2 linked regions of the Tardiphaga sp. vice304 genome follow. The protein of the gene in region 1 interacts with the protein of each later gene in a pairwise test. Links are inferred from orthologs where the notes say so. Each region holds a gene or a part of one and is shown in the gene's direction. Other genes may lie near its edges.

What was found. Proteins that work in one complex are often made in the same cells at the same time.
Region 2: the proteins of uvrB (region 1) and uvrA interact in binary tests that used the Escherichia coli proteins (3 or more experiments, as listed by UniProt). The link is inferred for Tardiphaga sp. vice304 from one-to-one orthologs.

Annotation. Positions count from the first base shown.
Region 1 is NZ_CP041402.1:4,622,545-4,627,507, forward strand. Bases 524-4,045 are described here. They hold uvrB (excinuclease ABC subunit UvrB), read left to right. Parts: upstream 524-866; coding sequence 867-3,845; downstream 3,846-4,045. Other genes in these bases: FNL56_RS22025 (anti-sigma factor), read left to right, coding at 524-741; FNL56_RS22035 (DUF1902 domain-containing protein), read left to right, coding at 3,995-4,045. Also shown: more of FNL56_RS22025, read left to right, coding at 1-523; more of FNL56_RS22035, read left to right, coding at 4,046-4,228; FNL56_RS22040 (FRG domain-containing protein), read right to left, coding at 4,266-4,963. UniProt on the Escherichia coli protein: The UvrABC repair system catalyzes the recognition and processing of DNA lesions. A damage recognition complex composed of 2 UvrA and 2 UvrB subunits scans DNA for abnormalities.
Region 2 is NZ_CP041402.1:3,595,911-3,600,931, forward strand. Bases 908-4,487 are described here. They hold uvrA (excinuclease ABC subunit UvrA), read left to right. Parts: upstream 908-1,305; coding sequence 1,306-4,287; downstream 4,288-4,487. Other genes in these bases: FNL56_RS17070 (outer membrane protein), read left to right, coding at 908-1,065. In the rest of the region: more of FNL56_RS17070, read left to right, coding at 295-907; FNL56_RS17080 (DUF433 domain-containing protein), read right to left, coding at 4,830-5,021. UniProt on the Escherichia coli protein: The UvrABC repair system catalyzes the recognition and processing of DNA lesions. UvrA is an ATPase and a DNA-binding protein. A damage recognition complex composed of 2 UvrA and 2 UvrB subunits scans DNA for abnormalities.

The DNA of each region.
Region 1 (4,963 bases):
GACCACATCAATGACCTCGCCGCCGACTATGTGATGGGCCTGCTGGAAGGCGCCGAACTGGCCGCCGCGGAGTCGCGTCTCGACAGCGACGACGCCTTCGCCGGCGCGGTCCATGCCTGGCGCGAGCGGCTCGCCGAACTCGATGCCACCGCCGAGGAAATGCAGCCCAGCGCCGCGCTGTGGGACCGCATTGCCGCAAGCACCAGAGTTGCGCCGGCGATCCCGCTGCCGGGCGCGCGCAACGCGCTGCGCGGTGCCACGCTGTGGAACAATTTGCGGTTCTGGCGCGGCGCCGGGATCGGCGGCGCCTTTGCGGCGCTGGCCTTCGCGATGATCATGATCGGCGCGCTGGCGACTTCGCGGCAGCTTCGCCACGAACTGGTGGCGCTGGCGCAGCGCAAGCCGATCTATGTCGCGGTGCTGGTCAACGATACGACCAAAGAAGCCGGCGCGATCGTCAACACGTTCTCCAACGGCCGCGTCGAACTGATCCCGCTGCGCGCCATCGACGTGCCGGCCGGCCGCACGCTGCAGGTCTGGACGCTGTGGGACCGTGCGATCGGGCCGAAATCGATCGGCCTCGCCTCGCAGTCCCGCACATTGCAGCTCAATCTGGAATCGCTGCCGGACACGGTCGCCGACCAGCTGTTCGAGATCACCCTGGAACCCGAAGGCGGCTCGCCGATCGGCCGGCCCACCGGCCCGATCCTGTTCAAGGGCAACGCCGCGCGCGCGCTGTAGCTTTTCGGTGTTCCCCCGACTTCGGGACATGAGGAAGATGACCAGGCCGCGCCCGCCGGAAATGCGCTGCTGAAGCCGCGGCGGCAGGGCTTTTATCGCCGGGGGACTCGCCCCATATTCCCTGTATGGCGAAAACTCCCGAGACACCCAAGAAGTCCCCCATCAAGCGCGCGAAGACCCCGGCGGCGAAGCCCGGCGCGGGGCGACCCGAGGTCAAGCCGATCGGCCCGGCGCTGGCCGAACTGCTGAATCCCGCGATCAACCGCGGCGAGGCCGGCATGGGTTCCTCGACCGGCCTGCAGCCGCCACCGAGCAATTCGCTGGAGCGCCGCTCCGGCGGCGAGGCAGCGGTGCATCGCGCCCGCGCCTCCACGCCGAAGAACTTCAAGGGCGATAGCGGTCCGCGCCCCACCCCGTTGCAGCCGCTGCCGCAGCCGGCGCGGCCTTACGCGCTGCGGCTGAGCGAACAGGGTTTCGAGGAAGCGCCGCAGGCCGTCTATGGCACGCATGCGGCGATCCCGACGCTCGACCCGGAACTGGCGAAGCAATATGGCTTCACCACCGAGGAAGAGGACAATGCCGCGCTGGCCCGCCCGCCGCGCAACAAGATGGAAGCTTTGGGCGTGCAGGCCACCGCCGACGCGCTGGAAGCGCTGGTCACCAATGGCCGCCCCGAATTCAAGGACGACAAGATCTGGGTTCCGCATCGCCCGCCACGCCCCGACAAGTCCGAAGGCGGCGTGAAATTCGTCATCAAGTCGGAATACGAGCCGAAGGGCGACCAGCCGACCGCGATCAAGGAACTGGTCGAGGGCATCAGCCGCAACGACCGCACCCAGGTGCTGCTCGGCGTCACCGGCTCCGGCAAGACCTATACGATGGCCAAGGTGATCGAGGCGACGCAGCGCCCGGCGATCATCCTCGCGCCGAACAAGACGCTGGCGGCGCAGCTCTATGGCGAGTTCAAGAGCTTCTTCCCCGACAACGCCGTCGAATATTTTGTCTCGTATTACGACTACTACCAGCCCGAGGCCTATGTGCCGCGGACCGACACTTATATCGAGAAGGATTCCTCGATCAACGAGCAGATCGACCGCATGCGCCATTCGGCGACGCGCGCGCTGCTGGAGCGCGACGACGTCATCATCGTGGCTTCCGTGTCATGCATCTACGGTATCGGCTCGGTGGAGACCTACACCGCGATGACCTTCGCCCTGAAGAAAGGCGAGCGCATCGACCAGCGGCAGTTGATCGCCGACCTCGTGGCGCTGCAATACAAGCGCACACAACACGACTTCACCCGCGGCACTTTTCGCGTGCGCGGCGATGTCATCGACATCTTCCCGGCGCACTACGAAGACCGCGCCTGGCGCGTCAATCTGTTCGGCGACACCGTCGAGACCATCGAGGAATTCGACCCGCTCACCGGCCACAAGCAGGACGAGCTGGAATTCATCAAGATCTATGCCAACTCGCATTACGTGACGCCGCGGCCGACCCTGATCCAGGCGATCAAGTCGATCAAGGCCGAGTTGAAATGGCGGCTCGAGCAGCTGCACGAACAGGGCCGCCTCTTGGAAGCGCAGCGGCTCGAGCAGCGCACCACCTTCGACATCGAGATGATGGAAGCCACCGGCTCCTGCGCCGGCATCGAGAATTACAGCCGCTATCTCACCGGCCGCCGGCCGGGCGAGCCGCCGCCGACCCTGTTCGAATACGTGCCGGACAACGCGCTGGTATTCGCCGACGAGAGCCACGTCACCGTGCCGCAGATCGGCGGCATGTTCAAAGGCGATTTTCGGCGCAAGGCGACGCTGGCGGAATATGGCTTCCGCCTGCCCTCCTGCATGGACAACCGGCCGCTGCGCTTCGAGGAATGGGACATGATGCGCCCGCAATCGGTCGCGGTGTCGGCCACGCCCTCCGCGTGGGAGCTCAACGAATCCGGCGGCGTGTTCGTCGAGCAGGTCATCCGCCCGACCGGGCTGATCGATCCGCCGATCAACATCCGCCCGGCGCGCACCCAGGTCGACGATCTCGTCGGCGAGGTCCGCGCCACCTGCGCGGCCGGCTATCGCTCGCTGATCACCGTGCTGACCAAGCGCATGGCGGAGGATCTGACCGAGTACTTGCATGAGCAGGGCATCCGCGTGCGCTACATGCACTCCGACATCGACACCATCGAGCGCATCGAGATCATCCGCGACCTGCGGCTCGGCGCGTTCGACGCGCTGGTCGGCATCAATTTGCTGCGCGAAGGCCTCGACATTCCCGAATGCGCGCTGGTCGCCGTGCTCGACGCCGACAAGGAAGGTTTCCTGCGCTCCGAGACGTCGCTGATCCAGACCATCGGCCGCGCGGCGCGCAACGTCGACGGCAAGGTGATCCTCTATGCGGACAAGATGACCGGCTCGATGGAGCGCGCCATCGCCGAGACCGACCGCCGCCGCGAAAAGCAGGTCGAATACAACACGCTCCACAACATCACGCCGGCGAGCATCAAGAAGTCGATCGGCGACATCATGAACTCGGTCTACGAGCGCGACCACGTGCTGGTGGAAATCGGCAATGGCGGCATGGCCGACGACGTCATGGCCATCGGGCACAATTTCGAGGCCGTGCTGGGCGATCTCGAAACCCGCATGCGCGAAGCCGCCGCCGACCTCAACTTCGAGGAAGCAGCAAGACTGCGCGACGAGGTCAAGCGGTTGCGCGCGACCGAGCTAGCTGTCGTGGACGACCCCACCGCCAAGCAGCGCAAGGTGGCCGGCGCGGCCGGTTCGTTCAAGGGCGACAAGCAGTTCGGCGCCAGCGCCAACATGCCGAAGCTTTCGGCCAAGCGCGGCGGCAACAACACGCCGTCGTCGAAAGTGCACAAGCCCGGCCTGGATGAGATGGGCATCGCCACCTGGCACGAAGTGCTGCCGGATCGCGGCAAGAAGGTCGGACGTCCGCGCAAGCCGACGCTCGACGAAATGGGCCCGGGGACGGAGAGCAAGATCTTCCAGCCGAAGGATTCACGGCAATCGGGACCGGAGTTCGGCCCGACCGCCAGAAGCTCCGGCGGCGCGCCGGGGCATCGGGGCGGGTGGAAGAAGCGGTAGCTTCTTCTGAGACGGCACGGCAGCAGTGTCCCCTCCCCCCTCGTGGGGGAGGGTCAGGGAGAGGGGGGAGCCGCACGGCGCACGGCCCGCCGGTGATATCCAATTGAGAATTCACCCCGACGCGCTATGATTTCAACAAGGCCGAACCATTGCGCCGGGAGACGACCCTGTCCCTCATCATCAATGTCGACTACGACGAAGAAGCCCAGGTCTGGGTCGTGCAGAGCGACACGATCCCGCTGGTGACCGAATCGGATACGTTCGAAATCCTGTACCGCAAACTGCCGGACATGATACAGGACGTGCTGCTCGACAACGGCGACCCGCGGGCCGGCCAGGACGTGCCGTTCGAAGTAACGCCTCCATCGTATGGCGAGCGATAGGCTCTCTCGAAAACGACATCGGAATAGCTTTCGTGAATTAAGGCTCCTCCCGAATGGACAGGCTCTCCATTAAGCTATCTTCCGAGCCGAAAAGGGTGAACGCACTTAGATTATAGCGCTGCAGCTCTTTGAGAGCCTTTTTTCGTTCGCTATTCGCGATAACAAACTTAAAAACTACGTCCTGCTGAAATTTTGCCTCTGGATCGTAAGGCTGGCAGACCTCGGAATGGTCCGCAAATAGCGGTCTCCCTCCGCCCCAAGAAGTGCAAATTGTATATTGCGATTGCTGCGAGAAATGTCGTTTCGGCCCGAGAACGTACGGCCCCAACTGCGTGATTGATGGACTATCGCTTCCCCCGACCTTAAAGCCGCCGGCTGCTCTATCGCGAAACGCGAATATAGCAACGCTTTCCTCCGTGACAGAGTAAAAGGCAAAGTAAGCGGCGACAAAGGGGGATGCGCTCCAGTCTAATAATGGGGACGGAAAGCCATGATGACGCAAATAGACCATGTACGCATAGTGAGGCAAGTTTCCGAAATTGAACGTTCGATTAAAGCTATCGTAGTCGTTTAAGATTTTCGGCTCCAGAATCGAAAAATTCGGTTCGTCAAGCCACGAATTTTCCGTCAGAGCCTGGACCTCCGATTTTATCCTGAGAATCAGTCGATAGTAGTCGGACACTTCTTCGTAGTGCTCGCTTCGCTGCAAAGTGGTGTCCAGCTTCCAAGAGCTGG
Region 2 (5,021 bases), 1.0 Mb from region 1 along the record:
AAGCCAAGGCCGTACTATCAAAACGCCCGGCTTGACTTATGGATATTCGCGCACCGCAGCGACTTCTGACATTTCGGACAGCAGTATTGACGTAACACCTCACTGCAGTGCGAAGAAAAATGCGAAATAGTTCATTAACTTAGAAGCCGCGCCATTTCCGCGGCGACTGTGGCTTTGCGGTGACGGACAGCGCTGCAACTCTAAGGTACAAAGTTCGCGATGGAGTCGAATACGGCGCTCGCGCCTTGGGGATCGCTTCGGGGGAACGAAGCGACATGAACAGGAGAATTTGAAATGAAAAAACTTTTCCTCGCCACCGTCGCACTGGCTGCCTTGGGCACAGCGACTTCTGCTTCCGCCGCCGACCTCGCCCGGCGGACCTATACCAAAGCGCCGCCGATGATCGCCGCGGTCTATGACTGGTCGGGTTTCTACATCGGCGGTAACGGCGGCTACGGCTCGGCCAGCAAGTGCTGGGATTTCATCCCGTCGACCGTTGCGGGCGTTCCGACCGGCGCGGCTAACGTCGGCGAAGGCTGTCACGACGCCGACGGCGGCACCGCGGGCGGCCAGATCGGCTACCGTTGGCAGAACGCTTCCTGGGTCTACGGCCTGGAAGCCCAGGGCAACTGGGCTGACTTCAAGGGCAGAAATGTCAGCACCCCGTTCCCGCTGATCGCGAACCGCTCCAAGATCGATGCCTTCGGGCTGTTCACCGGTCAGATCGGCTATGCCTGGAACAACACGCTGCTGTACGTGAAGGGCGGCGCCGCCGTGGTCAATGAGGAGTACTCCTCGGTCAACGCCGCAACGGGATTGCTGTTGGCGACGGCCAGCAGCAACACCCGCTGGGGCGGCGTGATCGGCGTCGGGCTGGAATATGGCTTCACCCCGAACTGGTCGTTCGCGGTGGCCTATGACCACATCTTCCTCGATGGCCGCGATGCCCGCTTCACCACCCCGGCTGGCGTCTTCTACGCCAACGACCGGATCAGCGGCGATGTCGATCTTGTCACCGCCCGCATCAACTACCGCTGGGGCGGCCCCGCCGTCGGCCGCTACTGAGCCAACCGCAGTTTCGATACGAAGGCCGGCTCTCGAGCCGGCCTTTCTGTTTGCGGGGACGCGGTCGTCCTGCCCACCCCTGCAACCCGATCGCCAACAATCCGTTGATGATTTTCGCCGGGCACTGGAAATCTCCCCTCGTTCTTCCTATGTTCCGAAGTCAGTCAATTGGCGTTTGATCCCGGCATGCCCGGCGATACCAGCCCGGATTCGGCGCGCCTGATGCGCCGGGGATTTGTCATGGACGAGATCATCAAGGCCAAGCGGCAGCCGGTCGGCTCGGCGCTGCGCAACATTACCATCCGCGGCGCGCGCGAGCACAATCTGAAGAACGTCGATCTCGAGATCCCGCGCGACAAGCTGGTGGTGTTCACCGGCCTGTCCGGCTCCGGCAAGTCCTCGCTGGCTTTTGACACGATCTATGCCGAGGGCCAGCGCCGCTACGTCGAATCGCTGTCTGCCTATGCCCGCCAGTTCCTGGAAATGATGCAGAAGCCGGACGTCGACCAGATCGACGGCCTGTCGCCCGCCATTTCCATCGAGCAGAAGACCACCTCGAAAAATCCGCGCTCGACGGTCGGCACCGTCACCGAGATCTACGACTATATGCGCCTGCTCTGGGCGCGGGTCGGCGTGCCCTACTCGCCGGCCACCGGCCTGCCGATCGAGAGCCAGACCGTGTCGATGATGGTCGACCGTGTGCTGGCGCTGCCGGAAGGCACACGGCTCTATCTGCTGGCGCCGGTGGTGCGCGGCCGCAAGGGCGAATATCGCAAGGAGATGGCGGAATACCTCAAGAAGGGATTCCAGCGCATCAAGATCGACGGCAGCTTTCATGAACTGGCCGAGGCCCCGGTGCTCGACAAGAAATTTCCGCACGACATCGACGTCGTCGTCGATCGGATCGTGGTGCGCCCGGATATCGGCCAGCGCCTCGCCGAGAGCTTCGAGACCGCGCTGAAACTGGCCGAAGGTCTGGCCGTGATCGAATATGCCGACGCGCCGCCGTCCGCGCCTGTCGAAGACAACAAGAAGGCCGACAAGAAGGTCGCCAAGATCCACGACAAGACCGGCGCCGAGCGCATCCTGTTTTCGGAGAAATTCGCCTGCCCCGTCTCGGGCTTCACCATCCCCGAGATCGAACCGCGGCTGTTCTCGTTCAACAACCCCTACGGCGCCTGCCCGAAATGCGGCGGCCTCGGCGTCGAGCAGACCATCGATGCCGAGCTGGTGATCCCCGACAAGGACCTGACGCTACGCAAGGGCGCGATCGCGCCATGGGCGAAGTCATCGTCGCCCTATTACATCCAGACCCTGACGGCGCTCGGCAAGTTCTACAAGTTCACGCTCGACACCAAGTGGAAAGATCTGCCGAAGAAGACGCAGAACGCCATCCTGCATGGTTCCGGCGACGACGAGATCAAGTTCTCCTACGAGGACGGCGTGCGCGCCTACGACACCAAGAAGCCGTTCGAGGGCGTCGTCACCAATATCGATCGCCGCTTCCGCGAGACCGAAAGCGAATGGGCGCGCGAAGAGCTCGGCAAGTATTTTTCCGACGTGCCGTGCGACGCCTGCTCGGGCTACCGGCTGAAGCCGGAGGCGCTCTCCGTCAAGATCGGCGGCAAGCATGTCGGCGAGATCTCGGAAATGTCGGTGCGCAAGGCCGGCGAATGGTTCGCCACCGTACCCACCATGCTCAACAAGCAGCAGAACGAGATCGCGCTGCGCATCCTGAAGGAGATCCGCGAGCGCCTTTCCTTCCTGCTCGACGTCGGCCTCAACTATCTGACACTGGCGCGCGCCTCCGGCACGCTGTCGGGCGGCGAAAGCCAGCGCATTCGCCTCGCGTCGCAGATCGGCTCCGGCCTCACCGGCGTGCTCTACGTGCTGGATGAGCCCTCGATCGGCCTGCACCAGCGCGACAATGCGCGGCTGCTCGATACGCTGCGCCGGCTGCGCGACCTCGGCAACACCGTGATCGTGGTCGAGCATGACGAGGACGCCGTGCTCGCCGCCGACTACGTCGTCGACGTCGGCCCGGGCGCCGGCACGCATGGCGGCCATATCGTGGCGCAGGGCACGCCGAAGCAGGTGATGGCCAATCCGAATTCGCTGACCGGAAAATATCTCACCGGCGAGATGTCGGTGCCGGTGCCGGTGCGCCGGCCGCCGAACCATCGCCGCACCATCAAGGTGATCAACGCCCGCGGCAACAATCTGAAGAACGTCTCGGCGGAGATCCCACTGGGGCTGTTCACCGCCGTCACCGGCGTCTCCGGCGGCGGCAAGTCGACGCTGCTGATCGACACGCTCTACAAGGCGATCGCGCGAAAACTCAACAATGCCAGCGAGGGCGCCGCCCCGCACGACCGCATCGAGGGGCTCGAGCACATCGACAAGATCATCGAGATCGACCAGTCGCCGATCGGCCGCACGCCGCGCTCCAACCCCGCGACCTATACCGGCGCCTTCACGCCGATCCGCGAATGGTTCGCCGGCCTGCCGGAATCCAAGGCGCGCGGCTACGAGGCCGGTCGCTTCTCGTTCAACGTCAAGGGCGGCCGCTGCGAGGCCTGCCAGGGCGACGGCGTCATCAAGATCGAGATGCACTTCCTGCCCGACGTCTACGTCACCTGCGACACCTGCAAGGGCAAGCGCTACAACCGCGAAACCCTCGAAGTGCTGTTCAAGAACAAGTCGATCGCCGACGTGCTCGACATGACCGTCGAAGAAGCCGCCGACTTCTTCAAGGCCGTGCCGCGCGTCCGCGAAACTTTTAAAACATTGCAGCGCGTCGGGCTCGACTACATCCACGTCGGCCAGCAGGCCACGACTTTGTCCGGCGGCGAGGCGCAGCGCGTCAAGCTGGCCAAGGAACTATCCAAGCGCGCCACCGGCCGCACGCTGTACATCCTGGATGAGCCGACCACCGGCCTGCACTTCCACGACGTCGCGAAGCTTCTCGAAGTGCTGCACGAGCTGGTCTCGCAGGGCAACACGGTGGTGGTGATCGAGCACAATCTCGAAGTCATCAAGACCGCGGACTGGGTGATCGACCTCGGCCCCGAAGGCGGCGACGGCGGCGGCGAAATCGTCGCCTGGGGCCCGCCCGAAGACATCGTCAAAGCGCCGCGCAGCCACACCGGCACCTACCTCAAGCCGGTGCTGGCCAAGGCGGCCAAGCCGAAGAAGCGGAAGGTGGACGAGGCGGCGGAGTGAGGGGGAAATGCTTACAACGTTGAAACAGGTTGCCTATAATTTGCAGCAAGCGTAGCCCGCATGAGCGCAGCGACATGCGGGAGTTTCTGGCCTCGGACTTCCCCGCATATCGCTAAGCTCACGCGGGCTACTCGCATTGTTACAGCCTGAGCCGGCCTCTCACTGCTGAGCATTTTGCCTATGGATAGACTTCGGAGCGGAATCCGCCGAATTTTTCGAGAGCTTTGGTCGATTACGAAGTGGATCGGTTCGTCGGTTCTTTTGGGTGATTTGCGTTTATGGCGCATGGCAATTAGCGAAGCCGCATGTTTGTGGCCCGAGCGAGACGGCTCTTATCTGCCTCTGAACCGCCCCGGGTTGATCGGAGGCTCCAACTTCTGAGAGGATGGAGCCATGACAAGCAAGACGACAAACAAGTTTTCACCCGAGGTCCGGGCCCGTGCGGTTCGGATGGTTCTGGATCACGCAAGCCCGTAGGGCAGATTAGGCGAAGCCGTAATCCGCCATCATCAGCGGCGGATTACGGCTTCGCCTAATCCGCCCTACGCAAGCGGCTTTGGCCGACGCGCTGCAAACGCCAGGACAGCGTCGATATCCTCTGCTTCGAGATAGGGGTAGTCGAGCAGGATGTCATCGCGGGACTGCCCGGCGGACAACAGATGCAGCACGTCCGAAACAGTGATGCGCAGACCTCTGATACACGAACGGCCATGCATCAGGTCGGGATCAGTTGT